DNA from 2 places in the Bacillus sp. AC266 genome. Region 2 is predicted to be linked to the other one. Evidence: predicted binding sites of a transcription regulator. Region 2 holds the regulator's gene; the other holds the start of a gene.
The links. The regulator LexA, encoded in region 2, represses DNA repair genes until DNA is damaged. The targets are predictions, from matches to a motif close to CGAACATATGTTCG.
Positions count from the first base shown of each region.

Region 1: uvrB (excinuclease ABC subunit B) is a predicted target of LexA. The motif match lies at 13,282-13,295, and genes of this name have one in related genera.

Region 1 is NZ_CEEDEC010000004.1:222,742-238,980, reverse strand. It holds gene AC0IXC_RS18295 (S41 family peptidase) at 1-1,139, shown strand, start outside; gene AC0IXC_RS18290 (PDZ domain-containing protein) at 1,235-2,419, shown strand; gene AC0IXC_RS18285 (ABC transporter ATP-binding protein) at 2,548-4,263, shown strand; gene AC0IXC_RS18280 (YbjQ family protein) at 4,329-4,640, shown strand; gene abc-f (ribosomal protection-like ABC-F family protein) at 4,774-6,408, opposite strand; gene AC0IXC_RS18270 (flavodoxin family protein) at 6,673-7,218, opposite strand; gene AC0IXC_RS18265 (MerR family transcriptional regulator) at 7,223-7,591, opposite strand; gene AC0IXC_RS18260 (LysR family transcriptional regulator) at 7,643-8,536, opposite strand; gene AC0IXC_RS18255 (YeiH family protein) at 8,689-9,711, shown strand; gene AC0IXC_RS18250 (helix-turn-helix transcriptional regulator) at 9,791-9,988, shown strand; partial or broken gene AC0IXC_RS18245 (hypothetical protein) at 10,000-10,388, shown strand; gene AC0IXC_RS18240 (hypothetical protein) at 10,406-10,627, shown strand; partial or broken gene AC0IXC_RS18235 (ATPase) at 10,696-11,014, shown strand; gene AC0IXC_RS18230 (hypothetical protein) at 11,031-11,258, shown strand; gene AC0IXC_RS18225 (MerR family transcriptional regulator) at 11,359-12,120, shown strand; gene AC0IXC_RS18220 (hypothetical protein) at 12,117-12,737, shown strand; gene AC0IXC_RS18215 (DUF4362 domain-containing protein) at 12,785-13,216, shown strand; gene uvrB (excinuclease ABC subunit B) at 13,370-15,346, shown strand; gene uvrA (excinuclease ABC subunit UvrA) at 15,352-16,239, shown strand, end outside.
Region 2 is NZ_CEEDEC010000009.1:24,943-41,181, forward strand. It holds gene AC0IXC_RS26060 (right-handed parallel beta-helix repeat-containing protein) at 1-343, shown strand, start outside; gene AC0IXC_RS26065 (sugar transferase) at 960-1,565, shown strand; gene AC0IXC_RS26070 (ATP-grasp domain-containing protein) at 1,552-2,529, shown strand; gene AC0IXC_RS26075 (HAD family hydrolase) at 2,531-3,226, shown strand; gene AC0IXC_RS26080 (aminotransferase class I/II-fold pyridoxal phosphate-dependent enzyme) at 3,257-4,420, shown strand; gene AC0IXC_RS26085 (lasso peptide isopeptide bond-forming cyclase) at 4,713-6,650, shown strand; gene AC0IXC_RS26090 (paeninodin family lasso peptide) at 6,666-6,791, shown strand; gene AC0IXC_RS26095 (aldolase) at 6,868-7,839, shown strand; gene AC0IXC_RS26100 (lasso peptide biosynthesis PqqD family chaperone) at 7,802-8,110, shown strand; gene AC0IXC_RS26105 (lasso peptide biosynthesis B2 protein) at 8,147-8,620, shown strand; gene AC0IXC_RS26110 (nucleotidyltransferase domain-containing protein) at 8,622-9,809, shown strand; gene AC0IXC_RS26115 (ABC transporter ATP-binding protein) at 9,821-11,620, shown strand; gene AC0IXC_RS26120 (PadR family transcriptional regulator) at 11,848-12,171, shown strand; gene AC0IXC_RS26125 (DUF1700 domain-containing protein) at 12,164-12,706, shown strand; gene AC0IXC_RS26130 (DUF4097 family beta strand repeat-containing protein) at 12,707-13,510, shown strand; gene lexA (transcriptional repressor LexA) at 13,614-14,228, opposite strand; gene AC0IXC_RS26140 (YneB family resolvase-like protein) at 14,370-15,026, shown strand; gene AC0IXC_RS26145 (DUF896 domain-containing protein) at 15,072-15,311, shown strand; gene AC0IXC_RS26150 (bifunctional metallophosphatase/5'-nucleotidase) at 15,352-16,239, opposite strand, start outside.

The DNA.
Region 1 (16,239 bases), on a different contig from region 2:
AACAGTTTAGTCAGTCATTAGATCCTGAACTTGAAGGGATTGGAGCTGAAGTGAACAAGACGGACGGTAAGCTTATTATCGTATCGCCAATTAAAGGTTCACCAGCAGAAAAGATAGGAATTAAACCGAATGACCAAATTTTATCTGTAGATGGAAATAGTGTGAAAGATTTATCACGTGAAGAAGCAGTATTAAAAATTCGTGGTAAAAAAGGAACGACTGTTGCAATTGAAATTAAGCGCGCAGGAGTGGCTGATCCGATAGAATTTAAAATTAAGCGTGAAAAGATTCCGATTTTCACTGTATTTAGTTCCGTAAAGCAAGATAGCGGAAAAGATATCGGTTATATGCAAATTACTTCTTTCGCTGAAAATACTGCGAAAGAATTTAAGGATCAGTTAAAAGAGCTAGAGAAGAAAAACATAAAAGGCTTAGTTATTGACGTGCGTGGTAATCCTGGCGGTTATTTAAATAGTGTAGAAGATATACTAGGAGACATCATGACAGATAAAAAGCCAATGCTACAAGTAGAACAGCGAAATGGTGAGAAGAAGAAATTCTCTACGGAACTGAAAGAGAGAAAGTCATATCCAATTTCAGTATTAATTGATAATGGAAGTGCTTCTGCTTCAGAGATTTTAGCTGGTGCGCTAAAAGAAGGAGAAGGATACGATTTAATTGGTGAAAAAACGTTTGGTAAAGGTACTGTTCAACAGGCTGTTCCATTTAAAGATGGCAGCAACATTAAATTAACAATGTTTAAATGGTTAACACCAGATGGCAATTGGATTCATAAAAAAGGAATCGCGCCAACTGTAGAAGTGAAGCAACCAGATTATTATCATGCGACACCAATTCAAATTGAAAAGACACTTTCATACAATTCAAATGATGTACAAGTAAAACACGCGCAAGAAATGCTTAAGAGCTTAGGATATGTACCAGGACGTGAAGATGGATACTTTAGCAAAGAGACAGAATCAGCACTAAAAGCATTCCAAAATGCGAATGAGATGGAAGCGACAGGGCAACTTGATAAAAAGACAGCTGAAGCGATTCAAACTAAAATCATTGAAAAAATCCGTTCTGGAGAAAATGATTTACAATTACAGACGGCATTGAAATTAATAGCGAAATAAGAAAGAATACAGGCACTTTGATGCCTGTATTTTTTTATGTGTTAAATATGATAAGATAAAAAGAAAGAATGATATAAATGGTGGTGAATGAATTCGTGGAGGCATGGCTTTTTGAAATACTACGAGCGGTTGGACGTTTTTTCTTACACCCTGCTGTCTATGTATTTTTAATTAGTAGTATCTTCGTTGGATACTTACGTATATTACGAGAACGAAAAGATTTTTCTTTTAAAGTATATGATATTTGGTTTGAACTACGAACAACTCTATTTGCAGGTATTGGGTACGGATTAATCGTATCTATTATTACGATTGGGCTTGGGCTTGTTGTTTCAAAAGCGAGTTTATGGGCAATTTTACTTTGGACGTTATTATTCGGATTAACTGCTATGTATCGATATTTATCTGTAGCTTATACTTTCGGAATCGCGATTGCACTCGTGTTGTTATCGTCTAAGATGCCAGTTTCCTTCTTACAGCTTGGAGAAGGTGAAGAGGGTACGATTGTATCCCTTGCTATTTTACTAGGCGTTATGCTCGTTGTAGAGGGTTTATTAATCTCTAAAAATGCAGTTCGTTATTCTACGCCGAAAATTAACAAAGGTAAGCGTGGGCTACGAATTGGACTACATGAATCCAATCGTTTATGGCTTGTACCAGTATTTATTCTTATACCAGGAGACGCGGTGACAGGATTTATTTCTTGGTGGCCTGTCGTTTCAATAGGTTCGACTACATACTCTTTATTCCTCGTTCCATTTTTAATTGGATTTATGAGAAAGGTTAGAAGTTATGAGCCGACGGAAGCTTTGTTATTTACAGGAAGACGTGTCTATGGTTTAGCGGGGCTCGTACTCGTTTTAGGTATCGCAAGTTACTGGTGGCACGTACTTGCAATTATCGCGATGGGAGTCGCAATGCTTGGACGCTTTACAATCTCGATGCAAGAGAAAATTGCAGACGAGAAAAGACCAGCATACTTTGCCGCACGTAATGATGGACTTGTTGTGTTAGATACAATTCCGAATACAATTGGGGCAGAGATGAATTTAAAACCTGGAGAAGTTATTACGAAAGTAAATGGAATCATTCCAAGAAGTACCGAAGAGTTTTATGACGCGCTTCAAACGAAGACGACAGGAGCGTTTTGTAAATTAGAAGTAGTAGATACAAATGGTGAGCTTCGTCTTGCTCAAACGGCATTATACGCCGGGGGACATCATGAATTAGGTGTTGTATTTGTTCAGCAAGAGCACGAATGGGATTCGGAAGCTATATAAAATAAAATGGAAACCTTCATCAAATATAGATGAAGGTTTTTTTAGTTTCATAGACGGATAACTTGAATAATTATTTGATAATGGTTATCATTTAGAGAGTCTTTTAATTTGGAAAAGGGAGGAAAGATATGCTACGTAAATTTTTTTCTTACTATAAACCGTACAAAGGTTTATTCGTACTCGATTTTTCCTGTGCAGTTATTGCAGGTTTACTCGAACTTGGTTTCCCGCTTATCGTAAATCAATTTATTGATAAGTTATTACCAGGACAAAATTGGACGCTTATTTTATGGGCTTGTTTCGGCTTGTTCGTAGTTTATGTGTTAAATGCAGGTTTGCAATATGTCGTTACATATTGGGGACATATGCTTGGGGTTAACATTGAAACAGATATGAGGCAGAAATTATTTGATCACATTCAAAAGCTATCATTCAGATTTTTTGATAATAATAAAACAGGTCATTTAATTTCACGTCTTACAAACGATTTAATGGAAATTGGGGAAATTGCTCACCATGGACCAGAAGATTTATTCATTGCCATTATGACTTTAGTTGGAGCATTTTCATTTATGATGATGATTAACTGGAAGTTAGCACTTCTAACATTCTTCGTAATCCCGTTCTTATTATGGTTGGCACTTTACTTCAATAAAAAAATGACAGGTACGTTTAGACGTTTATTCTCAGACGTTGCTGATTTCAATGCATGTATCGAGAACAATGTAGGTGGTATCCGCGTTGTACAAGCATTTGGAAATGAAAAGTTTGAGAAAGAGCAATTTGCTGTAAATAATGCTCGTTTCCGTACAACAAAATTAATGGCGTATAAAATTATGGCGTTAAATTCATCGATTAGTTATATGCTGATGCGTCTTGTAACACTCTTTGTATTAATATGTGGTACATGGTTTGTTCTGCAAGGTGAATTAACGTACGGTGGATTTATTGGATTCGTTTTATTAACGAATATTTTCTTCCGCCCAATTGAAAAAATTAATGCGGTTATTGAAAGTTATCCGAAAGGAATCGCTGGTTTTAAAAGATATGTAGAACTTCTGGAAACAGAGCCGGATATTGTAGATTCTAAAGGTGCAATAGAAGTTAAACATGTACACGGCGATATTCAATACAATAACATCACGTTCGGATATGAAAATAAAGAGCCGATTTTAAACGATATTAGTTTGAAAATACATGCAGGTGAAACAGTTGCTTTCGTTGGACCATCAGGGGCAGGGAAAACAACACTATGTAGTTTATTACCTCGTTTTTATGAACAATCATCTGGATCAATTCAAATTGATGGCATTGACACCAAAGAGATGACGTTATCGTCACTTCGTAAGCAAATCGGAATTGTACAGCAAGATGTTTTCTTATTCTCAGGAACAATTCGTGAAAATATCGCTTACGGAAACTTAAAAGCTTCAGAAACTGAAATTTGGCAGGCGGTAAAACGTGCTCAGCTAGAGGACTTAATTTACTCGCAATCAGACGGTTTAGATACAGTTATTGGTGAGCGTGGTGTGAAACTTTCAGGAGGACAAAAGCAGCGCTTAGCAATTGCCCGTATGTTCTTGAAGAACCCGCCAATTTTAATTTTAGATGAAGCAACTTCTGCGCTAGATACAGAGACAGAACTTGCTATCCAAAAATCACTTGCAGAACTATCTGTTGGCCGTACAACATTAGTTATCGCTCACAGGCTTGCAACTATTAAAAATGCAGATCGCATCGTCGTTGTAAATAAAGACGGTATTGCAGAACAAGGTTCACATGAGGAGCTAATCAAACGAGGCGAGGGTTACAGCCGATTGTATGAGGCGCAGTTTAGTTCGTAAATATAATTTCTGCTGAATTAGTGCACCATAAGTAAGTGGAAATCTTATTTGGGAGGCTACAAAGCATGATTGTAACAACAACTTCTACAATTCAAGGGAAAGAAATTATTGATTATATCGATATCGTTAATGGCGAAGCAATCATGGGTGCGAATATCGTGCGTGACCTTTTCGCTTCTGTCCGTGACGTTGTCGGTGGTCGCGCAGGCGCCTACGAAAGTAAATTAAAAGAAGCGCGCGACATTGCAATGGAAGAGATGAAAACTCTCGCAAGACAAAAAAATGCGAACGCCATTGTTGGTATCGATGTGGACTACGAAGTAGTTCGCGAAGGAATGCTAATGGTTGCGGTGAGTGGGACTGCTGTCCGTATATAAAGTGAAAAGCCGTGCTGGTGCACGGCTTTTTGTTGTTATTGTGTCTAACATGATAGGTAGGGTGATATTCTATGTCGAAGCCTCGATATTTCTTGGGAAATGTGGAAGGTCCCGTCGATATATGGGGAAGACATTAGAGCGCTTCTTTACACTGCCGAATTCGAACTAATAATTTTTCGTATTCTTGTTCGAGAAATGTGATGTCATCATGCTGATTTGGGATAGAAATCCGGCTGATGATTTCTGTTAATTTTGTTTGTAATCGCAATAATTCTTGTTCAGTAACGTTTACAGAAGCTTGGGTGGTTCTTTTTGTGTATTGCTCGTAATTGCCGTGGAATATTCTTGGTTCGCTCTCATCTATTTGTAGAATATGGTTTGCAACAGAACGAATAAAGGCACGGTCATGGCTAATGAAAAGTATTGTACCAGGATACTCCTGTAACATGCTTTCTAATTCTTCTTGCGTTGCCAAGTCTAAATAGTTTGTCGGTTCGTCGAGCAGAAGCATATTATAGTTTCCTAAAAATACTTTTGCGAGTGCAACCTTCATGCGTTCTCCACCACTTAAGATGTGCACAGGTTTATGAACATCTTCACGGCGGAATAGGAGCCGTGCAAGTATTGTTCGAACGAACGATTCTGTATAGTTTGTTTCTTCTAGAACGTTTTCTAAAATTGTTTTATCTGTTTTTAAAATAGATAATGTTTGTTCAAAGTATCCAATTTTACAACTTTTCGAAAGCTGAATGCCACGCTCGTTCGCGAGAAGCATTTTGAACAAAGTTGTTTTTCCGCTTCCGTTTTCCCCTAAAATAGCAAGTTTTGCCCCAGGGACAATTGTTCCATTCATATTTTTAAATAATGTGCGATCCCCTATTTTCTTCGTTGTTTTATTAAATTGAACAACTGCTTTACTATGAATTGGTGTGTGGTATTGTACGTCAAACTGAGCTTGAGAAAAGTCCTTCGGTTTTTCTTTCTGTTCCAACTTTTCAAGGCGTGTTTCTAGTGCTTTCGCTACTTTGCTAACATTTTCTTGCCCATGAGCCCCGCTGCACTTATAAAGTTTAGATTCAGATGAACTGAACCGTGTTGGGATTTTTGTCATGCTAGAAGCACGTTGCTTTCTTTGTGAAATTGACTGTTCTAACCGATTTTTTTCTTGTATATATTGATCATATTCTGCTTCCTTTTGTATTCGCTCACGTTCTTTTTGCTTTCGATAGTTTGAATAATTACCTTTATATTCTTGAATAGTACCGTCTTCAACTTCGATGATTTTTGTACATATGGCATCTAAAAGATCACGATCATGCGATATTAAAACAAGTGCACCTTTATAAGATAAAAGTGCCTTTTCTAATTGCTCTGTACCGAACATATCTAAGTGACTTGTTGGCTCATCAGCAAATAGAATGCCTGCATCTTCTTCGAGGGCATGGGCGATCTTTAGGCGCATTCGTTCACCGCCGCTCATTGAATTTGCGACGTTTGAAATATTCCATTTTCCTTTAGCGAGGGAAGAAGCGGTTTCCGGTATCCCCTCGCTAAGCTGTGGAATGATGGCGATAGAACTATGATGAGTTACTGTGCCTTTGTCAGTTTCTATTTCTTTACTTAATATTTGTAATAACGTAGATTTTCCAGCTCCGTTGACTCCGACAATCCCTATACGATCGTTTGCTTGAATTTCTAGTGATGGTAACGTAAATATGGTGCGATCACCAAAGCTCTTTTCGATATTACGTGCGATTAAAATAGTCATAAAAAAACCTCCCTAGTTTCACTAGAGAGGATAAATGTCGCCCTTTAATGTAAAAATCGTACATAAATAAACGATTTTTTACATAATCGTATCGAAAGAAAGTATCGACAAATGGACAGACTAATCCTCTGCTAGTTTTCATCATTTTTGTTCACTATTTGTGATGGATGAAATAAATAAGAGAATTAGAACTTCATTGGTCAAAGTACCTTCCTTTCATAATATTATTTTTATTGTATGCGCATACAAATGGATTTGTCAAACTTATTTCTGTGTGCTATTTTTGAATTTATTATTATACAATTGTGCTTTTGCCAGCGCCTCAGCATCGTTCTTGATTTCATCTAGTCCATTCGCATCCCCAATAATATACCCTTCAAATGATGAACCAACAAAATCAAAGATATATTGAAACTGGGCGATAAGTGGCAATGCTTTCAGTTTTGGACTGTCTCCGCCAACGATGACAACGTACATTTTTTTGCCTTTCATTTTTTCTTTGAAATGAAGAGATTTATTACGCAAGCTTTGTGACCAGCGATCAACGAAGTTCTTCATGTGGCCGCTCATTCCGTACCAGTATAGCGGTGTAGCGAAGATAATCGTGTCGTGCTCTAGCATGCGCTCGATTAACTGCTCGTAGTCATCATTTACAGGTTGAAATCCTTCTACATCATGGCGCTGATCTATGATTGGGTGGACGATATGATCACGCAAGTAAATTTGTTCTGTTTCAATCCCATCAATCACCATATGTGTTAAAGCTTCCGTATTTCCGTTTTGTCTTGAACTGCCATGTATAACAAACATGTAATCATCCCTTTTCTTTTGCTTGTTTTAGGAGTGAAACGTGTTTTTGTAAATTCGTTTGAATGTTGGAAAGTAATGTGATTTGCTTCGTTACCTCATCAAGTTTGTCTTCGTAAAGTGCAAGGATACTACTACACGGATTTTCGTAAAGATGGGGCTCGATTTCAAGGCAACGTAGCATTCGTTCTGTTTCTTCTAAATTTAAGCCGATTTGCAAGTACATTTGAATCAGCTCTACTTTTTCGATTGCACTTTCATCAAAATCACGGTAGCCATTTGCTAGGCGTTTCGAAGGGAGTAATCCCTTTTCTTCATAATGTCTTAGTGCCCTTTCGCTAACCCCAGTTTCTTTTGATAACTCTCCAATTCGCAATGCGTTTCACTCCTTTTACATGTATTGTAAACCTTCACACTAATGTGAAGGTCAACTCTGTTTTTTCGCAAAAGAATCTACGTGTTTTAAAAAGACTTGAATAGCTTTAGACGGGATAAAATATTTGCCGCGCACGATGGAGAATGGACGGATTAGCTCTTCGTTCGGAACAGGGATGTGGAATAGTTCTTTTGCTAATAGTTCTTTTCGAACAGTCCAATCTGAAAGGATGGCGATGCCAAGACCGGCTGCAACGGCTTCCTTCACGCTTTGAATACTGCTAAATGTAAAGAAGCGTTTCATTTTTAAATGATGTTGGTGTATAAATCGATCGCTATAGGCACGTGTGCCAGAGCCGCTCTCCCTTAATACCCAGACTTGGTCTTGCAATGCATTTTCGTTAATCCCCTTGATATGGAGCAATGGGTGGTTTGGCGGGACGACGAGTTTCATTTCATCTTGCATAAAAGTTTCAACATCTACGTCAGCGTACACGACTTGGCCTTCCACTAAGCCGATATCAATTTGATTAGAGCGGAGGCTTTGCAAAACTTCTTCCGTATTGGAGATAAATGTATGAACTTCGACGTGTGCATTTTCATTGGCAAAGCGCGCAAGTATTTTTGGAAGTAAGTATTCGCCAATTGTAAAGCTAGCGCCGATGCGAAGTGTTCCTGTTACGACGTTATGCAGCGCATTAATTTCCTGTTTTGCATCTTCATAAAGTGAGAGCATCTGCTTTGCGTGTATGTATAATATGTTTCCAGCTTCCGTAACTTGGACGTGCTTTGGGGAGCGCTGAATAAGTGTAGTCCCAAATTCATTTTCCAAGTTGCGAATGTGCATACTAACGCCAGGTTGTGAAAGGTTTAATAGTTCCGCAGCACGCGAAAAATGTTTTTGTTCAACGACAGTAACAAAGATCTTTAAAATGTCGACGTTCATTTGTTAGGCCCCTTTATTTTTGCTTTTATTTTATCATAAGTATTTCTGATGATAGGGATTCAATATTGATATTAAACTTATTATTAAAACTCTCTTATAATGTAACTAGAAAGAACATGCATGTTCCAATACGATTATTGGGGTGGTACAAAGTGGAACAAACACTTGTTATACAAAAGAAGAAGGGCTTTGGATTTTCGCAAGGTATTGGGATTACGTTATTAATCGCAATCGCCGCGAAATATTTAGCAGAGCTTCCATTTTTAAATATTATGGGACAATTAGTAATCGCTATTCTAATCGGGATGGTTTGGCGCGCGGCAATCGGGATTCCTCAAGAAGCGATAGTGGGAACGAACTTTGCGAGTAAGAAGTTGCTACGCTTTGGGATCATCTTACTCGGAATGCGGTTAAATCTTGTAGATATTGCGAAGGCGGGGCCGAAAGTATTGGTCATCGCAGCGGTTGTTATTACATTTACCATTTTCGTTGTATATGGATTAACGAAAGTATTTAAAGTAGAAAAGAAACTTGGGATTTTAACAGCATGCGGGACGGCAATTTGCGGTGCGGCAGCGGTCGTGGCAATTGCACCGCAAGTGAAAGCGAAAGATGAAGAAACAGCAGTCGGGGCAGCAATTATTGCAATTTTAGGTACAATATTTACACTTATTTATACGCTATTATACCCAGTACTTGGCTTCTCACCCTACGGTTACGGGGTGTTCTCAGGGGCGACGCTGCACGAAATCGCTCACGTTATCGCTGCTGCAGCGCCAGGAGGTAGCACGGCTGTAGACATCGCGGTTATTGTGAAGTTAACGCGCGTAGCGATGCTTGTGCCAGTAGCGATTTTAATTGGATTATGGTTTGGTAAGAGCGAGGAAAGCAAGGAAAAAAGATCGTGGCGCGACCTTCCGATTCCTTGGTTCATCTTCGGATTTTTAGCAATGAGTGCGGTGCATTCGATTGGGATTATCCCAGAAGTTGTTGCCGGATATATTGTAGTAATTGCGTACATGCTTATTGCGATGGCAATGGCAGGACTCGGTTTAAATGTAGAGTTTAAAACGTTCCGCAAATTAGGAAGTAGGGCATTCGTGGCAGGATTGATTGGCTCGGTTTGCTTATCTGTTCTTGGGTACGTTCTTGTATATGCATTAGGATTTATGTAGCAAAAAAAGAGGCATCTTATAGATGTCTCTTTTTTTACCTTTTTTTGTAAAGATATCTTTACTTTCGAAGGTGGAGCCTATGGGTGTGAAAAATAAAATTAAGGAATTACGAAAACAACATCATATAACGCAAGTGGAAATGGCAAAGGCGATGCAGGTGACGCGGCAGACGATTGTGGCGATTGAAAACCATCATTATAATCCGAGTCTAGAGCTATCCCTAAAAATCGCCAAATATTTTGGGATGAAGGTAGAGGAAATATTTACGCTGGAGTAAGGGGAGAGAAAATGAACGACACTAAAAAGTTGTATATCGCTACTGTCTTAGGATTATGTGGAGGGGGACGTTTTAGTTCGTATTATGGACCCATCCATACCGATGTTATCGCTTATAGTTAGTAATATTTTAGCAATTGTATTTCTGATATTGTATACGAATTACAAAAAGCGGAAGTACAAAAAAAGAACTTCCAGATATAGATGAGCGGGTAAATGAAAATATAAAAAAGTATGTAAATGTTTCATTTATATTCGCATTTCTTTTGCTTATTGTTTATATTGTTGCAAGCAAAGCGATAGGGCGAATTACTATACCGATTCCAGAAATATTCATTGTATGTAGTTTCTTATTTGCTGGTAGTCTCATCATAGGAGTAATGGCGGGAAAACGAGCATAACGATAGGAGGAATGAAAATGCAAGATGAGTTTGAGAGATTTCAGTCGGATAAAGCGTTTAAATATTTAGGGTTGTTTTTAACAATGAGTTTAGCGGTATGGAGTTTGTATAATTTAATTGTTTATGGAAATGCGGGCATGCCGTTTGTTTTATTTGTATTAGGACAGTTTGTTTATTTCTTTGTGAACTATTGGCCGAAATGGAAATATAGAAATCAAAAAGAGGCTGATCATGTATGAGTAAGTAAGATATTATACGGTTCATAGGAAGTTTGCTTTCAGCGGGTCTTGTTTTAAATGTGAGTTTAATGATTTTAAGTATTACGTGGGGAACGATCTTCATATCGAATGTAGCACTAGTCATTTTATATGGCATTTCGGAATATAGAGAACAGAAGCGTTTGAAAGAAGAGAGTACCGTCAATTGATGAGCGAGTTGTGAACAATATGAAGTCATATTTTACGATTTGTATTACAAGCTGCGTTTTTTTGTTCATTATGTATCTTTGTGTAAATAAGTATTTAGATAGGCAAGTAGTACATGTAAATGAGTTATTATATAGTGCTATTTTTGGTTTATTAATAAGTATGGCATCGACGAGTGTGTTAGCAACAAGGAATAGATAGAAAAAGGGGAACTGGGATGGGATTACCGGTATTATGTGTCGCTACGGCTATTTTTGCTTTGTTTTGGGGAATACAAAACTTCTCTCGTAATCCAGTGCCAAGTGTATGTATTATGATTGGTGCTGTAGGTTTATCATACTATTTATTAATTTTAGCGCATTATCATAAAACAGCAACAAGTGTTGTTGTAGGGGCAATTATTTTATTTTGTGGGCGTGCTATACAAAAGGGGTTATTTCCATAAAAGCTGTTTATACAAAAGGTATAAATAGCTTTTTGTATTTTTTTTACAAACTACTTGAAAGTTACGTTACGTCACCTTTTATAATGAAGGAGAAGAGGTGATGGAGTTGATTTCAATTCAAGAACTAACGAGGGAAACAGGGGTTACAGTAAGGACGTTACGTTATTATGATCAAATTGATTTATTAAAGCCGAGTGGGAAAACTGATGGAGGACATCGGTTATATAGCGAGAGAGATGTTGTTCGTTTGCAGCAAATTTTATTTTTAAAAGAAATGGGTTTTTCATTAAAAGAGGCTGCGAATATGTTAGTAAAAGGTGAGCTTAACTTAAAGGATTCTCTTGAAAAACAACTTCGGTTTGTACAGGAAGAACAAAAGAAATTCAATCGGATGGAGCGTGTTTTACAAGCTGTTGTTTATTCGGTAGATGTGGAAGGAGAACTTGATTGGAAAGTTATGTTTGAACTTATTCAGCTTTCGAAACAGTCGTCTCGTATACGTGAAATATTTCAAAATGAAGTATTTTCAAAGGGAGAACAAAAGTTGCTTCATAATTTGCCGAACATGAGTGAAGAAGACCCGAATGTTTTAGAATGGGTAAATTTATTAAAGCAACTACGTAACTTTATGAAAGACGGTAAGGAAGCATCATGTGATGAGGTACAAGGCGCAACAAAGGAATTAATGCAGAAGTGTTTAGAGATGGCAAATGGTGATGAAGCATTTTTAGATAAATTGTGGGAAGTAAGAAAGTCAAAAGAAGATTCACAGAAAATGAGTATGTATCCAATTGAAGAAGAGCTTCTATTATATATGGATGAGGCTTTTCGTATATATGACGAAAGGGAGAGGGATAAATGAGTATACTTGCAGAATATCGTTGGTATTTTTTAATTGGGGCAGAGATTGTATTTTGGTTATCGGCTATCGGATTCTTTTTACTAAGGTATGGATTTCGCTTGAAAAAGGCAAGTTTTATTATGGGGATTGTGCTACTTGTAAATGAAGTGTTTATTTTAACTTTAGGAGTAGTGGACTACTATCAAACAGGGAAGTTCTCTAATTTTCAAATCATTACGGTAATCATTTTATTATATGCAGTTTTTTATGGGAAAAAGGATTTGAAGAAATTAGATATATATGTACAAAAATTAGTTGCGAAGTGGCGGAATGAACCGGCACCTATTATCGAAGAACCAATTGAAGTAGCAGGGATGGCGCATGCGAAGCAGGAAATAAAAAATTGGATTTTACATCTTATTTTGTTTATTGCTGTTCATATATTCTTTTTCTTCATGTATGGGCTTATTCCAGTAGAACAGTGGGGAAATTGGTTAGAGTCAGGAATCGTTTTAAATAAAGCAGCAAGCCGTGTAAGCCAAGTATGGGCTATTATTCTTTTAGTGGATACTGTAATTTCATTTTCATATGTTATTTTTCCGAAGAAGGAGAAAGGAAACAAGAAGCTACTTTCATAGAGGAAAGTAGCTTTTTTCTAGTATACCAATAGTTTGTATAGGAGAGGATAACGATAGGAAAAAGAACAGGTTTTATATGCTTATTTCTCTTTAGTTTAGTAGCATGTTCACAACCTAACAGTGCAATTGATAAGAAGAATGATGTCGTTGCAGAGGGGGCGGAAATTTCTAATCTAGATAAATTCGAGAAGTTCATTTGGAATGTGGAACAAGGGAAAGTTGATAAAATAAGAATTGTACAGTATACACATGAAGGTGATCCGATTTTTCAAACGTTAGAGCATAGTGAGAAAGATATACTTTATGTGTTAGATAATAGACGAGATCAATTTGCTGGTGACCATAAAGGGTTACATAAAGATAGTTGTAAAAGGATTGTTAAAGAGCAACGTGAATCAGAAACGGCATATAGGTTAATAGATTGTACGAATGAAAATGGGCGCAATGGATATGACTTATTATATGTACTTAAAAAATAGAGTTAGTAGAGGAAGGAAGTATTTATTCCTTCCTTTTTCTATATATAACTTGTCGAAAACTTTACCGAATATCTGTTCGTTTTTTTTTAGGTTTTTTATGGGCATTCGTGGTAAAATAATAATACAGATTTTTATGAGGAGGTCGGTTTTTAGTTGGAACATCCATTTGAAATTATCTCAGAGTATTCCCCGCAAGGTGATCAGCCGGGAGCGATAGAGAAGCTTGTAGAGGGAATTAATAGTGGAAAGAAAAAGCAAGTGTTGCTTGGAGCGACAGGAACGGGTAAGACATTTACGATTTCAAATGTCATTAAAGAAGTGCAGAAGCCAACACTTGTAATGGCTCATAATAAAACGTTAGCAGGACAGTTATATAGTGAGCTGAAAGATTTCTTTCCTAACAATTCTGTGGAGTATTTTGTTAGTTATTACGATTATTATCAGCCAGAAGCGTACGTACCACATACGGATACGTTTATTGAAAAAGATGCGCAAATTAACGATGAAATTGATAAATTACGCCACTCGGCAACGTCTTCTTTATTTGAAAGAGATGATGTTATTATCGTTGCGAGTGTTTCGTGCATATACGGTTTAGGTTCTCCGGAAGAATACCGCGAGTTAGTTGTTTCGCTTCGAGTTGGTATGGAAAAGGACCGCAATCAATTGCTTCGTGAACTTGTTGATGTACAGTATGGACGTAATGATATTGATTTTAAGCGTGGTACATTCCGTGTGCGCGGAGATGTAGTTGAAATCTTCCCCGCATCACTTGATGAGCATTGTATTCGAATTGAATTTTTTGGGGATGAAATAGATCGTATTCGAGAAGTAAATGCATTAACGGGTGAAGTATTAGCAGAACGTGATCATGTAGCAATCTTCCCGGCATCTCACTTCGTTACACGTGAAGAAAAGCTGAAGGTCGCTATTGAAAATATCGAAAAAGAATTAGAAGAGCGTTTAAAAGAATTAAATGATAACGGTAAGTTGTTAGAGGCGCAGCGCATAGAACAGCGAACGCGTTATGATTTAGAAATGATGCGCGAGATGGGCTTTTGTTCAGGGATTGAAAACTATTCCCGTCATTTAACACTTCGTCCAGCAGGTTCAACGCCGTATACGCTTTTAGATTATTTTCCAGAGGATTTCTTAATCGTTATGGATGAGTCGCACGTATCGGTTCCGCAAGTAAGAGCGATGTATAACGGGGACCAAGCACGTAAGCAAGTGCTTGTTGATCATGGATTCCGTCTGCCATCAGCTTTAGATAATAGACCGCTCACGTTTGATGAGTTTGAAGAGAAAACGAATCAAGTTATTTACGTTTCGGCAACGCCAGGACCGTACGAGTTAGAGCAGTCACCGAAAGCAATAGAACAAATTATTCGTCCAACAGGGCTTTTAGATCCACCAATTGATATACGACCAATTGAAGGACAAATAGATGATTTATTAGGAGAAATCCATGACCGGATTGCGAAAAATGAACGTGTATTAATTACGACTTTAACGAAGAAAATGTCAGAGGATTTAACGGACTATTTAAAAGATGTAGGAATTAAAGTGAATTATCTTCACTCTGAAATTAAAACATTAGAGCGTATTGAAATTATCCGTGATCTTCGCCTTGGTAAGTTTGATGTACTTGTCGGTATTAACTTATTACGAGAAGGATTAGATATTCCAGAAGTATCACTTGTAGCTATTTTAGATGCTGATAAGGAAGGGTTCCTACGTTCAGAGCGTTCATTAATTCAAACAATTGGTCGTGCGGCGCGTAATGCAAACGGCCGCGTTATTATGTACGCAGATCGCATAACGAGATCAATGGGAATTGCAATTGAAGAAACACAGCGTCGTCGTAGTATACAAGAAGCTTACAATGAAAAGCATGGTATTACGCCGAAAACGATTCAAAAAGGAGTACGTGACGTTATTCGTGCGACAACAGCAGCTGAGGATACGGAAATATATGAAGCAACACCAGCTAAGAAGATGACGAAAAAAGAACGTGAAAATACAATTGCGAAAATGGAAGCAGAGATGAAAGAAGCAGCAAAGGCATTAGATTTCGAGCGTGCAGCTGAATTAAGAGATTTACTATTAGAATTAAAAGCGGAAGGGTGAAAAGAGTGAGTAAAGATTTTATTGTTGTAAAAGGTGCTAGAGCGCATAATTTAAAAAATATTGACGTAACCATTCCGAGAAATCAGCTTGTTGTTGTGACGGGATTGTCTGGTTCGGGGAAATCATCGTTAGCATTCGATACGATTTATGCAGAAGGGCAGCGTAGATACGTGGAATCTTTATCTGCGTATGCGCGCCAGTTTTTAGGGCAAATGGATAAGCCGGATGTTGATATGATTGAAGGTTTATCTCCAGCGATTTCAATTGATCAAAAAACGACGAGTCGTAATCCTCGTTCAACGGTTGGAACGGTAACGGAGATTTATGATTATTTACGTTTATTATTTGCACGAATTGGTACGCCGATTTGTCCGAATCATGGAATTGAAATTACATCACAAACAGTGGAACAGATGGTAGACCGTGTTCTTGAATATCCTGAACGTACGAAGTTGCAAGTGTTAGCGCCTATCGTGTCAGGGCGTAAAGGTGCGCATGCGAAAGTATTAGAAGATATTAAGAAGCAAGGTTATGTTCGTGTGCGCGTTGATGGAGAGATGCTGGATGTATCGGAAGAGATTACTTTAGAAAAAAATAAGAAGCATTCAATTGAAGTTGTTATTGACCGTATTGTTGTGAAAGAAGGAATTGCAAGCCGACTTGCAGATTCACTAGAAAGTGCTTTAAAGCTTGGCGGGGGCCGAGTTTTAATCGATGTAATGGGAGAGGAAGAACTTCTATTTAGTGAACATCATGCTTGTCCACATTGTGGTTTTTCAATCGGAGAATTAGAGCCGCGTATGTTCTCGTTTAATAGTCCGTTCGGCGCGTGTCCTTCTTGTGATGGACTTGGATCGAAGTTAGAGGTAGATTTAGAACTTGTTATTCCGAAC
Region 2 (16,239 bases):
GATGATGGATTGTCATATAGAAAAACCAAATGGTACGGTCTTGAATATTCAAAATGTATCTGATGAAATAGTGTTAAGGGGAAATACTATAAAAATTACAAATGATACTCTTCAGAGAGCTATTATTGTTTTGGATGCAGCGTTTACTGGTAAGCAAGTGATAATTCAAAATAATATTATAAATTCCACAAATTTGATGCAAGTTGGGATAGATAATAGAACAACGAGTATTACACCCCTAGTAGTAATTCAAAACAACGTGTTGAATAATGCGAAAATTACAATTACAGGGAGGGAATTTCTGCAAGGGAATATAGTTAATGGTGTAATAGATCCAAATTAATGCATGGTGATAATTAAATTTGAATAGTTTCAAAAAATTATGAGAAATGAAGTAGAGTGGCTCTTAATAAATATGTCCATAAGGTATTATATAATGGTACATGGAAGGATTTTGTCCAATGTAATTATTCGAAATAGTCTAATTCCTAATAGATAATAGGTTTATTGACTTTTAGTTACTACTATAGAATAGAGAAAAGCTATTATGTTTTTTATAAACATAATAGCTTTTTATTATTAAGTTAACTGCATACTAAAAAATAGTGTGTAGGAGAATTTTTAAATAATAAATGGATTTTTTAATATACTACTAAGCGTTGTTTATAAAACTGTGTTTGTGAATATATTTTTTGAGATTTTTACAGTGTGTAATAGTCTCTTGGATAAGCATTTGAAAAAATATATTTTGCACCTATGTGTATTGCTTTCTTCTACTTATTAAGTTTTAAAGCTGTGTACTATAGAAAATGTTTGCAGGTGATAAGTAAAGAGAAATTGAATACAATTCTTTAATTACAACTTAAGAATACTTGATTTCAATCCGTAATGAATACTTTGTAGATTATTTAACTTTGGAAAAGCATTTGTAATAATTTAAGATGGGGGAATGATTGGTAATGAAGAGACTGTTTGATATCTTTATTTCTTTATTATTATTAATTTGCTTTTTTTTCGTTATTCTTTTAGTAGCAATTATAGTTAAAACTCAGATAGGATCACCCATTTTATTTAGACAACAACGTCCAGGGTTACATGGAAAACCTTTTTATCTTTATAAATTTCGTACGATGACCAATGAGCGAGATAGTAATGGGGAGCTGTTACAAGATCACGCTAGATTAACTAAAGTTGGAAAATTTCTTAGAAAATATAGTTTAGACGAATTACCACAATTAATAAATGTGCTAAAAGGTCAATTAAGTTTGGTGGGCCCCCGCCCATTATTAATAGAATATATGCCTTTATATTCGAAAGAGCAAGCTAAAAGGCATAATGTAAGACCCGGAATCACTGGATGGGCTCAAGTTAATGGAAGAAATAGTATCTCATGGGATGAGAAATTTAAATTAGATGTATGGTATGTTGAGAATCAAAGTTTTCTTTTAGATTTGAAAATTTTATATCTAACTTTTAGTAAGGTTTTAAAGTCGGAAGGGATAACAAATAATAAGCATGTGACTATGCCAGTTTTTAAGGGGGGAATCGAGCATGGGGGGGAATAAAATGAATATTTTGTTTACTAGCTCTGGTAGGAGGGTCACCTTAATTAAAAAATTTAAGGAAGTACTTAAACAAGAAGGAATCAAAGGAAAAATCTTTACTGCAGACTTAAAAGAAACTGCTCCCACCATTTACTTTAGCGATAAGCATTTTATTGTTCCGCGTGTAAATGAAGAGGGATATATAAATGAATTATTAAAAATATGTAAATCTGAAATGATAAATCTAATAATTCCGTTAATTGATACAGAATTAACCCTTATGGCTAATAATTCGAAGGTTTTCGAAGGTATTGGTGTAAAAGTATTAGTTTCTAGTATGGAATTAAATAAGATTGCTAATAACAAAAAATACACATATAACTTTTTTGCATCTAATAATATACTAACACCTAGAGTATATAGTGATGAAGAGATTGGAAGAAAAGAATATCAATTTCCACTATTAATTAAACCTTATGATGGCAGTTCTAGTAAAGGTGTAACAAAAATAATGAATGAAAAGGAATTGGAATTTTTTAAGGATTATATACCTAACGCTATGATACAAGAGTACGTTTCAGGAGAAGAATACACTATAGATGTCATGGTAGATTTCTGTGGGAATATAAAAACAATCGTTCCTAGATTGCGTATAGAGACACGAGCAGGTGAGGTAAGTAAAGGTATGACCAAGAAGGATTTTGATATCATCCAAGCAGCAGAAACTGTAATAAAAGCTCTTCCTAATCCTATTGGGTGTATTACTTTACAATGTTTTAAAAAGGAGGATGGACAAATTACGTTTATTGAAATAAACCCTCGTTTTGGAGGAGGAATACCACTATCAATAGAAGCAGGAGCGAATTTTCCACTTTGGACAATTAAAATGTGTCAGGGGGAAGTCTTTATAGATAAGGACTTTAATTGGAGAGAAAATTTAACAATGCTTAGATATGATGAAGCGGTTTTTATGGAGAGTATTTAAGATGATGATTAAAGCAATTGTTTTTGATATGGATGATACTTTATATAAAGAGAAAGATTATGTTGTAAGTGGTTTTAAAGCAGTGGATGATTGGATTAAAGAGAAGTATAAGAAAACCGGATTTTATAATATTGCAATTCAATTATTCGATTCGGGGGAAAGAAGGTTCGTGTTTAATGAAACACTAGAAAAGTTAAACATTCCTTACGATGAAAAATTGATTAGTAATTTGATAGAACAGTATAGGTTTCATAAACCAGATATTCAATTGTTGGATGAAGCAGATTGGGTACTAAATAATTTAGTTAATACCGTTAAAATAGGACTTATTTCAGACGGATATTTAGTTGCCCAAGAAAAGAAAATTAATGCATTAAAGTTAAAAGAGAGATTTCATTCGATAATTCTCACTGATGAGCTGGGAAAAGAATATTGGAAGCCGAGCCAAATTCCTTATGAAAAAATAAGTAAGGAACTACAGGTGCCTCATCAGCAATGTGTCTATATAGGAGATAATTTAAGTAAGGATTTTATAACAGCCAAGAAATTGAAATGGTTAACGATCCATATTAATAGAGAAGGTGGAATTCACCATAATCTTATAGTTGAGCAAGCTTATAAAGCACATTATACAATTGATAATTTAAGGAGATTATCTGATATATCTGTATTAAAGCATATGTTTTTAGATACATAGTATTTAAATATGTATAAAGGATGTGTTTACATGCACACAGTTCAGCATAAAAAGCGAATTTACCTTTCCTCTCCGCACATGAGTAGGAATGAACAAAAATATATTCAAAATGCATTTGATACAAACTGGATTGCCCCTCTTGGCCCAAATGTTGATGGATTTGAAAGAGAACTTGCATCTTTTGTAGGAGTGAAAGGTGGGGCTGCAGTTAGTTCAGGTACGGCTGCTATTCATTTAGCTTTGCGATTATTAGATGTCCAAAAGGGAGATACAGTGTTTTGTTCAAGTTTTACTTTTGTAGCGAGTGCGAATCCGATTGTTTATTTGGGAGCTGAACCAGTATTTATTGACTCAGAACCGGAAACATGGAATATGTCACCGAATGCATTGGCACATGCATTGTATGAAGCTAATAAAGTGGGGAAATTACCAAAGGCTATCATTCTTGTTCATTTATATGGTCAGAGTGCTAAACTAGATGAAATTCTTTCACTTTGTAATCAATATAATGTTCCTATAGTTGAGGATGCAGCAGAATCTCTTGGATCTACATATAAAGGAAAAGCAAGCGGTACATTTGGGAGGTTTGGGGTTTATTCATTTAACGGAAATAAAATCATTACAACTTCAGGTGGTGGAATGCTAGTTTCTAATGATGTAGAAGCATTAGAAAGAGCGAGGTTTTTAGCGACACAAGCAAAGGATCCAGCTCCACATTATGAGCATAGTGAGATAGGATATAATTATCGAATGAGTAATATTTTAGCTGGTATTGGTAGAGGACAATTAGAAGTGTTAGAAGATAGGGTGAGAGCTAGAAGATTTATATATAAACGGTATTATGAAGCGCTATCTCACATGCCAGGATTTTATTTTATGCCTGAATTAGAAAATACTCGCTCTAATCGTTGGCTTACTACATTGACAATTGATGAAAAGGAATCCGGGATCTCTATTGGGAAATTGTTGAGAACTTTAGCAGAAGAGAATATTGAAGCGCGTCCTATGTGGAAGCCACTTCATATGCAGTCGCTCTTTAAAGAGAAGAAGTATTATCCGCATAGTAAAAATGAAGATGTGTCGCATTCCTTATTTCAAAGTGGAATTTGTTTGCCTTCAGGATCTAATATGTTAGCTGAAGATCAACAAAGGGTAATTCAAAGCATTTTAAAAGCAGTAGAATGGAAGAATTAAAAGAAAAGTAAGTAAAATTGGAATTAGATTTGTATATGTAGCACTATTTGTTCTTTATAGTGAATTCCAAAGGGGATTGTTTGGGAACATTCAGTTTCAATTGATATAAAAAAGAGATGATTATAGGTTTTAAATATTTATATCTTAGTCTGTAAGTAAATTAAAGCATGTAATTCAGAAAGTAATAAAACAAATAACTTTGTTCGTTAAAAAGAATGATAAAGGGGTATGTTTAACGAATTTAATATATAAATAGTATTTGTAGTGACTTTCTATATATTAGGAGGAAGAAATGAGCGCTATAACTGGTATTATTCACTTTACTAATGAACCTGTATCAATTGAACATGGCACACGATTAATGAGTGATTTACAAAAGTACCCTGCTGATGATATTCAAATATGGCATAAAGAAAATGTTTTTCTAGGATGTCACGCACAGTGGATCACACCAGAATCTGTTGGTGAACAATTACCCTTTTATAATTACGAAAAGCAACTGGCAATTACAGTAGATGCTATTATTGATAATCGTAATGAGTTATTTGAAAAATTACAAGTGAATTATGCAGATAGAAAAAACATGACAGATAGTGAGTTGATTTTACTCTCTTATCAGAAATGGGGGGAAGCGACTCCAAAATATTTGGTAGGCGATTTTGCCTTTATGATTTGGGATGAGAAAAAACAAACCCTTTTTGGAGCCAGAGATTTTTCGGGAAGCCGAACCCTTTATTTTTATCGTGGTGAGGAAAAGTTTGCTTTTTGCACTATTATAAATCCGTTATTTACTCTACCATATGTTGAGAAAAAATTGAATGAGCAGTGGATTGCTGAATTTTTAGCTATACCTGTAAATTTCGAATCAGTAGATTCACAGCAAACAGTTTATAAATATATAGAACAGGTGCCTCCATCACACACTATTTCGGTAAAGAATGGCAAAGTTAATTTTTCGCGATACTATACACCAACTACTGGGAAAATGCTTAATTTAAAATCAAATGAAGAGTATGAAGAGGCATTTCGAGATGTGTATCAAAGTGCAGTGAAGGCACGTTTAAGAACACATCACAAAGTAGGAGCTCATTTGAGCGGAGGGCTAGACTCTGGTTCTGTCGTTAGCTTTGCTGCTAAGGATTTACGTGCTGAAAATAAAAAATTACATACGTTTAGCTATGTCCCAGTAGAAGGGTTTGTAGATTGGACACACAAAGGTAGGATAGCCGACGAAAGACCATTTATTCAATCAACTGTAAAGCATGTAGGGAATATACAGGATTATTATTTAGAACTGCCGGAGAGAAGCCCACTATCGGAAATTGATGATTGGCTGGAAACAATGGAGATGCCATATAAATTTTTTGAGAATACTTTTTGGTTGAGTGGAGTTTATGAAAAAGCATCTCAGCATGGAATAGGGGTACTCCTTAGTGGTCAAAGAGGTAATTGGACAGTATCGTGGGGGCCTATTTTAGATTATCAGGCAATGTTGTTAAAAAAGCTACATTGGATGCGTTTTTATCGTGAACTATATTTGTATAGTAGAAATCTAGGCGTGAAAAAATCACGTGTTTTTGAAGTGGTAAAAAGAAAGGCATTTCCATTTTTACATCAGTTACTTTCTTCAGAGGAACAAGATGTTTTTCCTAGGATAATCAATCCGGAATTTGCAAAAAAAATGAATGTTTTTGATAGACTCAAAGAACAGGATATTGATATAACAGGTACCTCTATCTCAAATGCATATGACATGAAAAGAGAACAGTTTGAAAAAACATATTATTGGAGCATAAATGGAACGTATGAAACGAAATTATCGTTACGTTATGCTTTATGGGATCGCGATCCTACAAATGACTTACGGATTGTTCAATTTTGTTTGTCAGTCCCGGAAGAACAGTATGTTCAAAATGGTGTAGATCGATCTCTTATTCGGAGAGCTACAAAAAATTTACTTCCTGATAAAGTACGATTAAATCAACGGGTTCGGGGTGTTCAAGGTGCAGATGGTGTTTACCGTATGGCTCCTTTTTGGAATGAATTCATTGAGGAAGTTGAAGAACTTAGTGTAGATCCAATAATCTCTGAATTTCTAAATGTAGAGGTAATTAAGAAAGCTATCTCGAAAATTTGTAAAGAACCTCGACCAGAGTATGCATTTGATCTAGATTTTAGAGTTTTAATGCGCAGCTTAATCTTCTATCGATTTATAAAAAAATCAATATGAAAGGAGGTGATACGTATGAAAAAGGAATGGAAACAACCTGTATTAGAAGTACTTAATATTAATATGACTATGGCGGGGCCTGGACATAAATATCCTGACTCGATTCAACCTGATCCAGATGATCCGGTGAAGTATAGTTAAGTCACTGGAAAATAAGCTCTTATATAACTTTGTTATATAAGAGCTTTCAAAAAATTGACAATGTGGGGTGAATAGGATGATCAATTCTATGGAGAATGTGTTATACAAAGCCTTCGGGTTAAAAATAGTAAGTGAAATCCCATTACCCGAATTGTCTCAGCTGAATGAAAAGAAAGAAATGGCGGATGTTCAAATTGAAATAACGGATTTATCTGAACAATGGGATAAATATAGCGAAGAACAGCAAAAAACAATTGTAGTGGAAGATGATGTAGTGATGTTTCATGTTCCTCAGACTGCAATATTTTCTGTCCAAGCGGGCGAGAAAATTATTTTTTCACCTATGCCAGGGGCGGAAGAAAATAAAATCCGACTATATATTCTGGGGACTTGTATGGGTGCACTTTTAATGCAACGCAAAGTACTTCCGTTGCATGGAAGCGTAATTGCTATAGAAGGGAAAGCATATGCTCTAATTGGTGATTCAGGAGCCGGAAAATCAACTTTAGCCTCGGCTTTTTTAAGTAAAGGATACCAATTTTTAAGTGATGATATAGTCGCTGTGTCTCTTTTATGTAAGAATACCCCAATAGTCCATCCATCTTACCCACAACAAAAATTATGGAAAGAAAGTTTAGATGAGTTTGGAATGGGAATAACGCAATATAGCTCTTTGTTTGAAAGGGAAACGAAGTATGCTGTTCCTGTGAATTCTCAATTTTTTCCTGAGCCTTTACGTCTTGCTGGTGTTATTGAATTAGTAAAAACACAGGGGAAAGATATAGAGATGACTCAGATAGAAGGGCTTACACGTCTGTTTAAATTATACCGACATACTTTTAGGAGCTCTTTGATTTCTAAATTAGGATTGATGGAATGGCATTTTGAAACTTCATCTGATATTGCAAGTGGAATGGAAATGTTTCAAGTAAGCCGCCCGGCTTCAAGATTTACAGCGCATGAGCTTGTGGAAGTTATTTTAAATACTATACAGAAAGGGAGTATGGTTGATGGTTGTCCACTCGAGAAAAATATCATTAGAACATAACGTTGTCCAAAGTAAGGGTAATATAGTAAGCGATATGGATGGAGAAAAAGTTATGTTAAATGTCCAAAAAGGAAATTACTATAACTTGGGTGAAATAGGCGGAGAAATATGGGAGCTTATTGAAAATCCAGTAATAATTAATCAGCTTGTTACTATGTTAGTATCTAACTATGATATTGAACGAAAAGATTGTGAAGAGCACGTTCTTTCCTTTTTAGAGTGTTTATTTCAAGAAGGTTTAATTCAAATAAAAGATCAATCTAATAGATAGATTCGCAATTTCAAGAGAACTGTTAGGAAGGGATTAATAAATATTGTGAAAAGGTTAAGGATGTTTTTATCACTGAACATGAAAACAAAGCTCTTATTTTTAGAGGCTTTTATTTTTTTAGGATGGGCACGTGTACTGAAAAGTATTACCTTTTCCAAAGTTGCACCTTCTTTAGGGGATTACATGAACGAAACATCAGTTGCTCAAATTCAGCCACACGGGGATACACTAAAGAAGGTGTCTGAAGCTATTTCTATTATGAGTCGTTATACTTTTTGGGAAAGTCAATGCCTTGTTAAAGCTATAGCTGGGATGAAAATGCTCGAAAAACGTCACATTGAGAGTACTCTTTATTTAGGAACTGCTAAGGATAGTCATGGTGAATTAATTGCGCATGCATGGTTACGGAGCGGTTCTTTTTATGTTACTGGATCAGAAGGAATGGAGAAATTTACTGTCGTTGGATCATTTGCAAAGAGGTTAAGTGAGGACACTATTAAAGGAGAATAAAATGGAGAAAGATTTTGGTCTTAATGTAGAGTTCATGTCTAAGGAATTGAAACTTCTTTTTACAATTTTGAAGTTACAAGATGACGAAACACTGCAAACTTATAGTAGTGAATGGTTCACAGATATTGATTGGGAGGTTTTTCTTGAGCAAGCCATGCATCATCGTGTTTATCCGGTGATTTATCAAAAACTTAAACAGGTAGATGAGGAACGAATTCCTTCACATGTTGTACAAACTTTAAATAGAAAATATAGAAATAATACATTTCAAATGCTTTATTTAAGTGCTGAAATGGAACGAATAAATAAATTTTTTAATGAAAATGAGATTCGTACGATGTTTCTAAAAGGACCTGTACTATCTCAGGACTTATATGGAGATATTTCTTTACGAACATCTTGTGATTTGGACGTTCTCATTCCTGTTCAAAAATTAGAAAAAGTAGAAAAACTACTTTTAGAGCAAGGATATGTGAAAGATGATTATATTCAAACGATATTAAGTGATTGGAAATGGAGGCATCACCATATAACATTTTTCCATCCAACAAGGCGGATCAAACTTGAAATTCATTGGAGGTTAAATCCTGGACCGGGTAAGGAACCTGGGTTTGAAGAGCTTTGGAAGCGAAAGAGAAAAAGTGCACTTACAAGTAATTCGGTATATATGTTAGGAAAGGAAGATTTATTTTTATTTCTTGTCTCTCATGGTGCTAGACATGGTTGGTCTAGATTGCGCTGGTTAGTGGATATAAAAAAAATTGTCAATCAAGATCTTAACTGGAGTGAGATTAACAAATTAATGAGAAAATATCAAATGTTTCATTTAGGAGGACAAGCATTAATTTTGGCATCTCAAATGTTAGGTGCACGATTAGATAAGAGGATGATGGAATTAGTAGCGAAAAAACGTTCAAAGCAGTTAGCTCAAGAAGCGCTGTTTTATTTCAAGCAAATGATAAACTTGCATACCGATCCTGTTCCTGAAGAAGTACTTGCTTATCATAGTAGGCATTTATTTTCACTGATGTCTAATCAGCAAAAAATTTTATTTATTATGAGCCAACTCTATCCTTATCCGATTGATGCAAAAACATTGCCGTTACCTAAATTCCTTCATTTTTTATATTTTCCTTTACGTCCGTTTCTATGTCTTTGGAGGAAAACAAAGAAGCTTGCTTTGTCATAGGGGGAACATCGATGAATCATATTATATATTTTATGAAGAAATTATATTCTTCTGCAGGGAAAATTCTGTATGTGAATTTGTTTGGTATGGTTTTAATAAGTTTACTTGAAGGGATAGGTATTATTTTATTAATTCCTATGATAAGTATGGCTGGAATAATTAATATAGGCGAGGAGACTGCTTTTATTGCACCTGTTTATAGATTTTTGCAGGATTTCCCTAAAACAACAAGTCTAATTTCTATTTTAGGTATATATATACTAATAGTGTTAGGGCAAAATCTATTACAACGAAACATAACGCTAAGGGATGCGAGAACGCAACAAGCTTTTGTACGAGAATTAAGAATAGAAACATATAATATGATTCTAAAAGCGAAGTGGAGTTTTTTTTTAGAGAAAAGGAAAACAAATCTAATAAATATATTAACTACAGAATTAGCTCGCGTAAGTTATGGGGTTAATTTAATTTTACAATTGTTAGCTGTTATTCTGTTTACATTCATACAGGTGGGGCTTGCGTTTTTATTATCTCCCCAAATAACTATATTTGTTTTGGTCTTTGGCTTATTATTCTTAGTAGCTTCTCGTGCTTTTATAAAAAAAGCACGAATACTAGGCGGTAAGACCTCGAAATTAGCACAAGACTATCTTTCTGGTATAACAGATCATTTTAATGGAATTAAAGATATAAAGAGTAATACTTTGGAAGCATCACGTATAGATTGGTTACAATCTATAACAGAAAAGATGAGTAATGAACAAATGGAGTATATGAGAATAAGGTCGAACTCTCAATTGTTTTATAAAGTTTCAATGGCTATTTTAATTGCATTTTTTATATTATTATCAGTAAGTATATTTAAAGCTCAACCTACCCAATTACTATTAATCATACTCATCTTTTCGAGACTATGGCCACGATTTATGACAATTCAGTCAAATTTAGAACAGCTTGCTGCAAGTATTCCTGCTTTTAAATCTTTATGGGAATTACAAGAAGAGTGTAATGAAGCAGTTGAAATGCAGGATATACATCAGCAAAAACATATAAAGCCGATTTGTATAGAGCAGGGTATTGAATGTAAGGGTATTTATTTTCGATATAATAAGAAGGAGCATTTGTATGCACTTCAAAATATTAATGTGAAAATACCAATCAATAGTATGACGGCTATTGTGGGACATTCGGGAGCTGGGAAGAGCACATTAATCGATGTTTTAATGGGATTGATTCAGCCAGAGAAAGGTCAAGTATTAATAGATGGAACTCCTCTTACAAGTGAAAATTTATTGTCATTGAGACGGGCTATTAGTTATGTGCCACAAGATCCTTTTTTATTTAATGCAAGCATAAGAGAAAATTTATTGATGATTGAGCCGAATGCGAGTGAAGAACAAATTTGGACTGCATTAGATTTTGCGGCGGCAGCTGAATTTGTACGAATGCTTCCAAAAGGGCTTGATACTCTCATTGGAGATCGTGGAGTGAGACTTTCAGGCGGTGAACGTCAACGACTTGTACTAGCTCGAGCTATTTTAAGACAACCATCCATTTTAGTATTAGATGAAGCTACGAGTGCATTAGATACTGAAAATGAAGTAAAAATTCAATCAGCAATAGAAAGGTTGAAAGGAACGATGACTATTGTTGTTATTGCGCATCGGTTATCTACGATTCGGAATGCAGATCAAGTTATTGTTTTAGGAAAAGGTGAAATTGTTCAAAAAGGTGAATTTAATCAATTGGCTAAAGAGAGAAAAGGTGTATTTCGAAATTTATTAGGGTCGCAAATGGAAGTGGGTTCATAGAGGAGAAAGATTGAATGAAATCTTGTATTATTGTAATTCTAGTTGAATGATAGCCCGGATAATGGTCAGTTACAAAAGGTCTTATTCGGGCTTTTATATTTGTGTTTTCTAAATTTAGGGAATAAATATAATTCAGTACCTTGCAATAAATAATACTAAGTGGTATATTATGGATAAAATAGCTACCGTTTATTGAACAGTACTAAAATGAGAAAGGGGGATTGTCCTTGAACGTTCAGTTTAAAAAAGGTGTGTTAGAACTATGTGTTTTGGCACTAGTGAAACGTAAAGATAGTTACGGTTATGAACTTGTACAGCAAATCTCTAATAAATTTTTAATATCGGAAGGTTCTGTATATCCGTTATTACGTCGTTTAACGAAAGAGGGATATTTTCAAACGTATTTAAAAGAATCGACGGAAGGACCGCCCCGTAAATATTATCAACTAACAGAGCAAGGGGAGATGCAACTTACGTTATTAGTAACAGAGTGGCGTGATTTTGCTAAAGGTGTTCAAGAAATTATTGAAGGGGTGGAATGGGATGAGTAAAGAGCAGTTTCTTAAAGAATTATCAAGTCATCTTAGAAAGTTACCAGAAGAAGAGAGACAAGATATTTTATTCGATTATGAAGAGCACTTTCAGTTTGGGGTAGAAGAAGGGAAAACTGAATCAGAAATAATAAAGGGTCTTGGCTCTCCGAAAGTAATTGCGAAAGACTTACTTGCGATGTATCGATTTGATGAAATGAAAAAAGATCCGTCGACTTCAAATGTGACAAGAGCTGTCATGGCAGCGGTTGGACTTAGTTTGTTTAATTTTATTATCGTGCTAGGCCCGTTAGTTGCAATTATAGCTTTTATATTTTCTTTTTGGGTCGGTGGTATTGCTAGTGTAGTGACACCATTTTTCGTTATTGTAAAAGTATTTATGGGCACTTTTATATGGTTGGATCTTTTCGTTAGTATAACGTTTGTCGGAGTAGGTTTGTTGTTATGTATTGTAGCTTATTATAGTACGAAGTGGTTTAAAAGATTATGTGTACGCTATGTAGTCTGGAACTTCAAAATGATAAAAGGGGAGTAGATGATGAAAAAGATATTATTAGTAGCTATCGCTTGTATCATTATTGGAGTAATAGGGATTTCACAAACATATGAAAAAGCAGTACAAACTGCAGAAAAAGGAGATAAAGAGGACGTAATTAAAAACGAAACGCTAAAAAATGTAGAAGTTAAGTTAGATGCTGGAGATATTGTTGTCCAAAAATCTCCTGATTCCTCTTTTTATGTAAAGCAAAAAGGAGACGTAAGTAAACAGGAGATTCGTATTGCTGAAGATGGTGATACATTAAAAATCATAGGGGAAATAGAAAAAGGTGTTTCATTTGATTTTTCATTTTACAATTTCGGATTTCAAACGCCTACATTGACTATATTAGTACCTGAACGTTCTTATCAAGAGATAAAAGTAAATTCATCCGCTGGACAAATAGAAATAAGTAATGTGAAAAGTGACCGCGTAAGTGTTGAAACACTCGCCGGAGAAGTGGATTTGAAACATGTAACAGCAAAGAGTGTGGAGGGGTCTACAAAAGCTGGTGAGGTGAATTTTAAAAAAGTAATAGGGAAAGTAACAGCAAAAACGGCTAGTGGGGATATAGATATTATTGATCATGATTCTAAATATGATTTAGAGGTAAGTTCAACTGCTGGAGATGTAGATATTACTTTATTGGAAAAACCACAAGATGCAGTTATAACTGGGCAAACTGCTGCTGGAGACGTGACAATTTTTAATGAAGACAATAAAAATATAACGATTGGTAATGGTAGTAAAAAGATTAGCGGTAAAACCGCTGCTGGAGATGTTACTATTGAAACGCGTTAATAATTAATGAAACGCATTCTTTTGAATGAACGGAAATCTATCAAAATATAAAAAGAAGATAATTACCTATATAAATAAGGGAATTATCTTCTTTTTATTATTTTTAATGTAAATCACGATATACGCCAATTACTTTTCCAATAACTGACACTTGTTTTAAAATAATAGGTTCTAGTGAAGAGTTTTCCGGTTGCAGACGGAAATGATCTTTTTCTTTATAGAAACGTTTAACAGTTGCTTCGTTATCTTCTGTTAAAGCAACTACAATTTCACCGTTGTATGCAGACTGTTGTTGGCGAACAACAACTAAATCACCATCAAAGATACCGGCTTCAATCATGCTATCTCCAGAAATGCGTAACATAAACACTTGATCTGCTCCAGCAACGATACTAGCTGGAAGTGGGAAGTGATCTTCTACACTTTCGACTGCTGTAATCGGTAAACCGGCAGTAACTTTTCCGATGATTGGAACTTGAATAACAGATTGTGTTTCCGTTCGGTTGTCACCTAAAATTTCAATTGCGCGTGGTTTTGTTGGATCGCGTCGAATATATCCCTTTTCTTCTAGTCGTGATAAATGTCCGTGCACTGTAGAACTAGAAGCAAGGCCGACTGCTTGACCGATTTCACGTACGGAAGGTGGATATCCTTTTTCTTGTACTTTTAGCTTAATAAAGTCGAGAATGTCTTGCTGGCGTTTCGTTAACTTTTCCATGTTTTCTAACACCTCGTTTTCTTTCATTTTTCTTATTATTAAGTATAACATGCGAAAAAACATTCTACAAACATAAGTTCGAACGAAAGGCAAATTTATGATACACTATAAGGAAAATATAGTGAGAAAGAAGGGTTCAAAATGAATGCAATTATTTATGCACGTGTGAGCACAACAAAAGAAGAACAGGAAACATCATTATTGCGTCAAAAAGATGAATTATTGCATTTAGCTGAGCGCTATCAAATGGATGTTACAAAGGTAATTGAGGAGCAGGCTAGCGGTTATACAATTGAACGTGATGGCATATTAGAAGTGCTAGATACAATTCGAGATGAACAAGTTGATGTACTACTTATACAAGATGAAACGCGTCTTGGTAGAGGAAATGCAAAGATTGCATTAATGCATTGTTTACATAAAGAGGGGATAAAAGTTTATACGCACACGCATAGTGGTGAATTACAGCTTTCAGATTCTGATTCGATGGTGCTAAATATAATTGGGATCGTTGAAGAGTATCAAAGAAAGATCCACAATTTAAAAATTAAACGTGGCATGCAAAGAGCAGTGGAGAAAGGATTTCGTCCAGAAAATAATTTGAAAAATCGTCATTTAAGCGTAGGACGTGAGAAAAAAGAAGTGCCAATTGAGGAAATTGTACGTTTGCGCCGGAATGAATTAACTTTTGAAGAAATTGCAGCAACACTTCGTGGTTTTGGTCATGATGTTTCAAAAGCAACTGTACATCGAAGGTATGTAGAATATACAAAGCAATTGCTTGATAAAGAGGACTAACTATTGTATGATAATAATCAGTTTTGAGTAGAAGGGGGATTCGAGATGCCAAGTCAAGAACTCATTGAACGCATTAACTTCTTAGCGAAAAAAGCAAAAGCTGAAGGCTTAACTGAAGAAGAACAACGTGAGCGCCAATCGCTTCGTGAACAATATTTAAAAGGATTTCGTCAAAATATGTTAAACGAATTAAAAGGAATTAAAGTCGTTAACGAAGAAGGCACGGACGTTACACCGGCGAAATTAAAAGCTTTAAAAAAGCAGGATAATGCAAAATTAAATTAAAAGATGGGCATAGCCCATCTTTTTTTATTTGTTAAAATTGTTATTTAATAACTTTCCAGTTTTCATTTTTTGTTGCTTCTATCCTTTTATGCTTCAATATATAGTTAGCGATAAGTTCAGACATATCTGTTGGTATGTCTTTTACTACTGGTTTATTTTGAAACATAAAGAAGTTCCCGCCACCGCTTGCACGATAATTATTCATAACAACGTCATATTCTTCATTCATATTAAGAGGAGCGCCTTTATACTGCAAAGACTCTACTCTCTCTCCAATTGGTTTTGAAATGTTTAATACATACGAAATCCCTTCCCACATATCGTAATTATAGTGTTGTGGTTTTGGTTCTATATAGGTAGGGTTTACGATGATGGTTCCATCTGCTTTTAATGTGAAATAAGAAGCAGAGAGTTCGAGAGCATCTTTTATATCCGCTCCGGTTATTCTAATTACTTTTAATGTATTTGGATAAATATAATTAGAAACGATGTCACGCATTGTTACATGTTTCGGGAAACCTGGAGATGTATTATGAAACAAACTTGTACAAGAAATTGAAACATTAGCTATATCCATCTGTATTTTATTTATGAATTCAATAAAAGGATGGTCTTGCAAACGTGTTTGCATAGCATCGGAAATTTGCATATCCCCATAAATTATTCCAATAGGTTTATCAAGCCAATTTTGTGTTTTCTCTTCATAATTGGCAACCAAGGAAAGAACATCTTGGTCTGCCGCAATTCCTTGTACGGGCAATAACTCTGAATAACTCTCTTTTTTCACCCATTTTTGTTCTGCTTTTTCGAATGTTACTGTTACTTTTCCAACTGAGTGTCCATTGCATCCGGTCTGTAAAATTGTTACACCATTAATCACGGTGTGAGCGATTTCTCGGTGCTGGTGGCCTGTTAGTAAAATATCTAT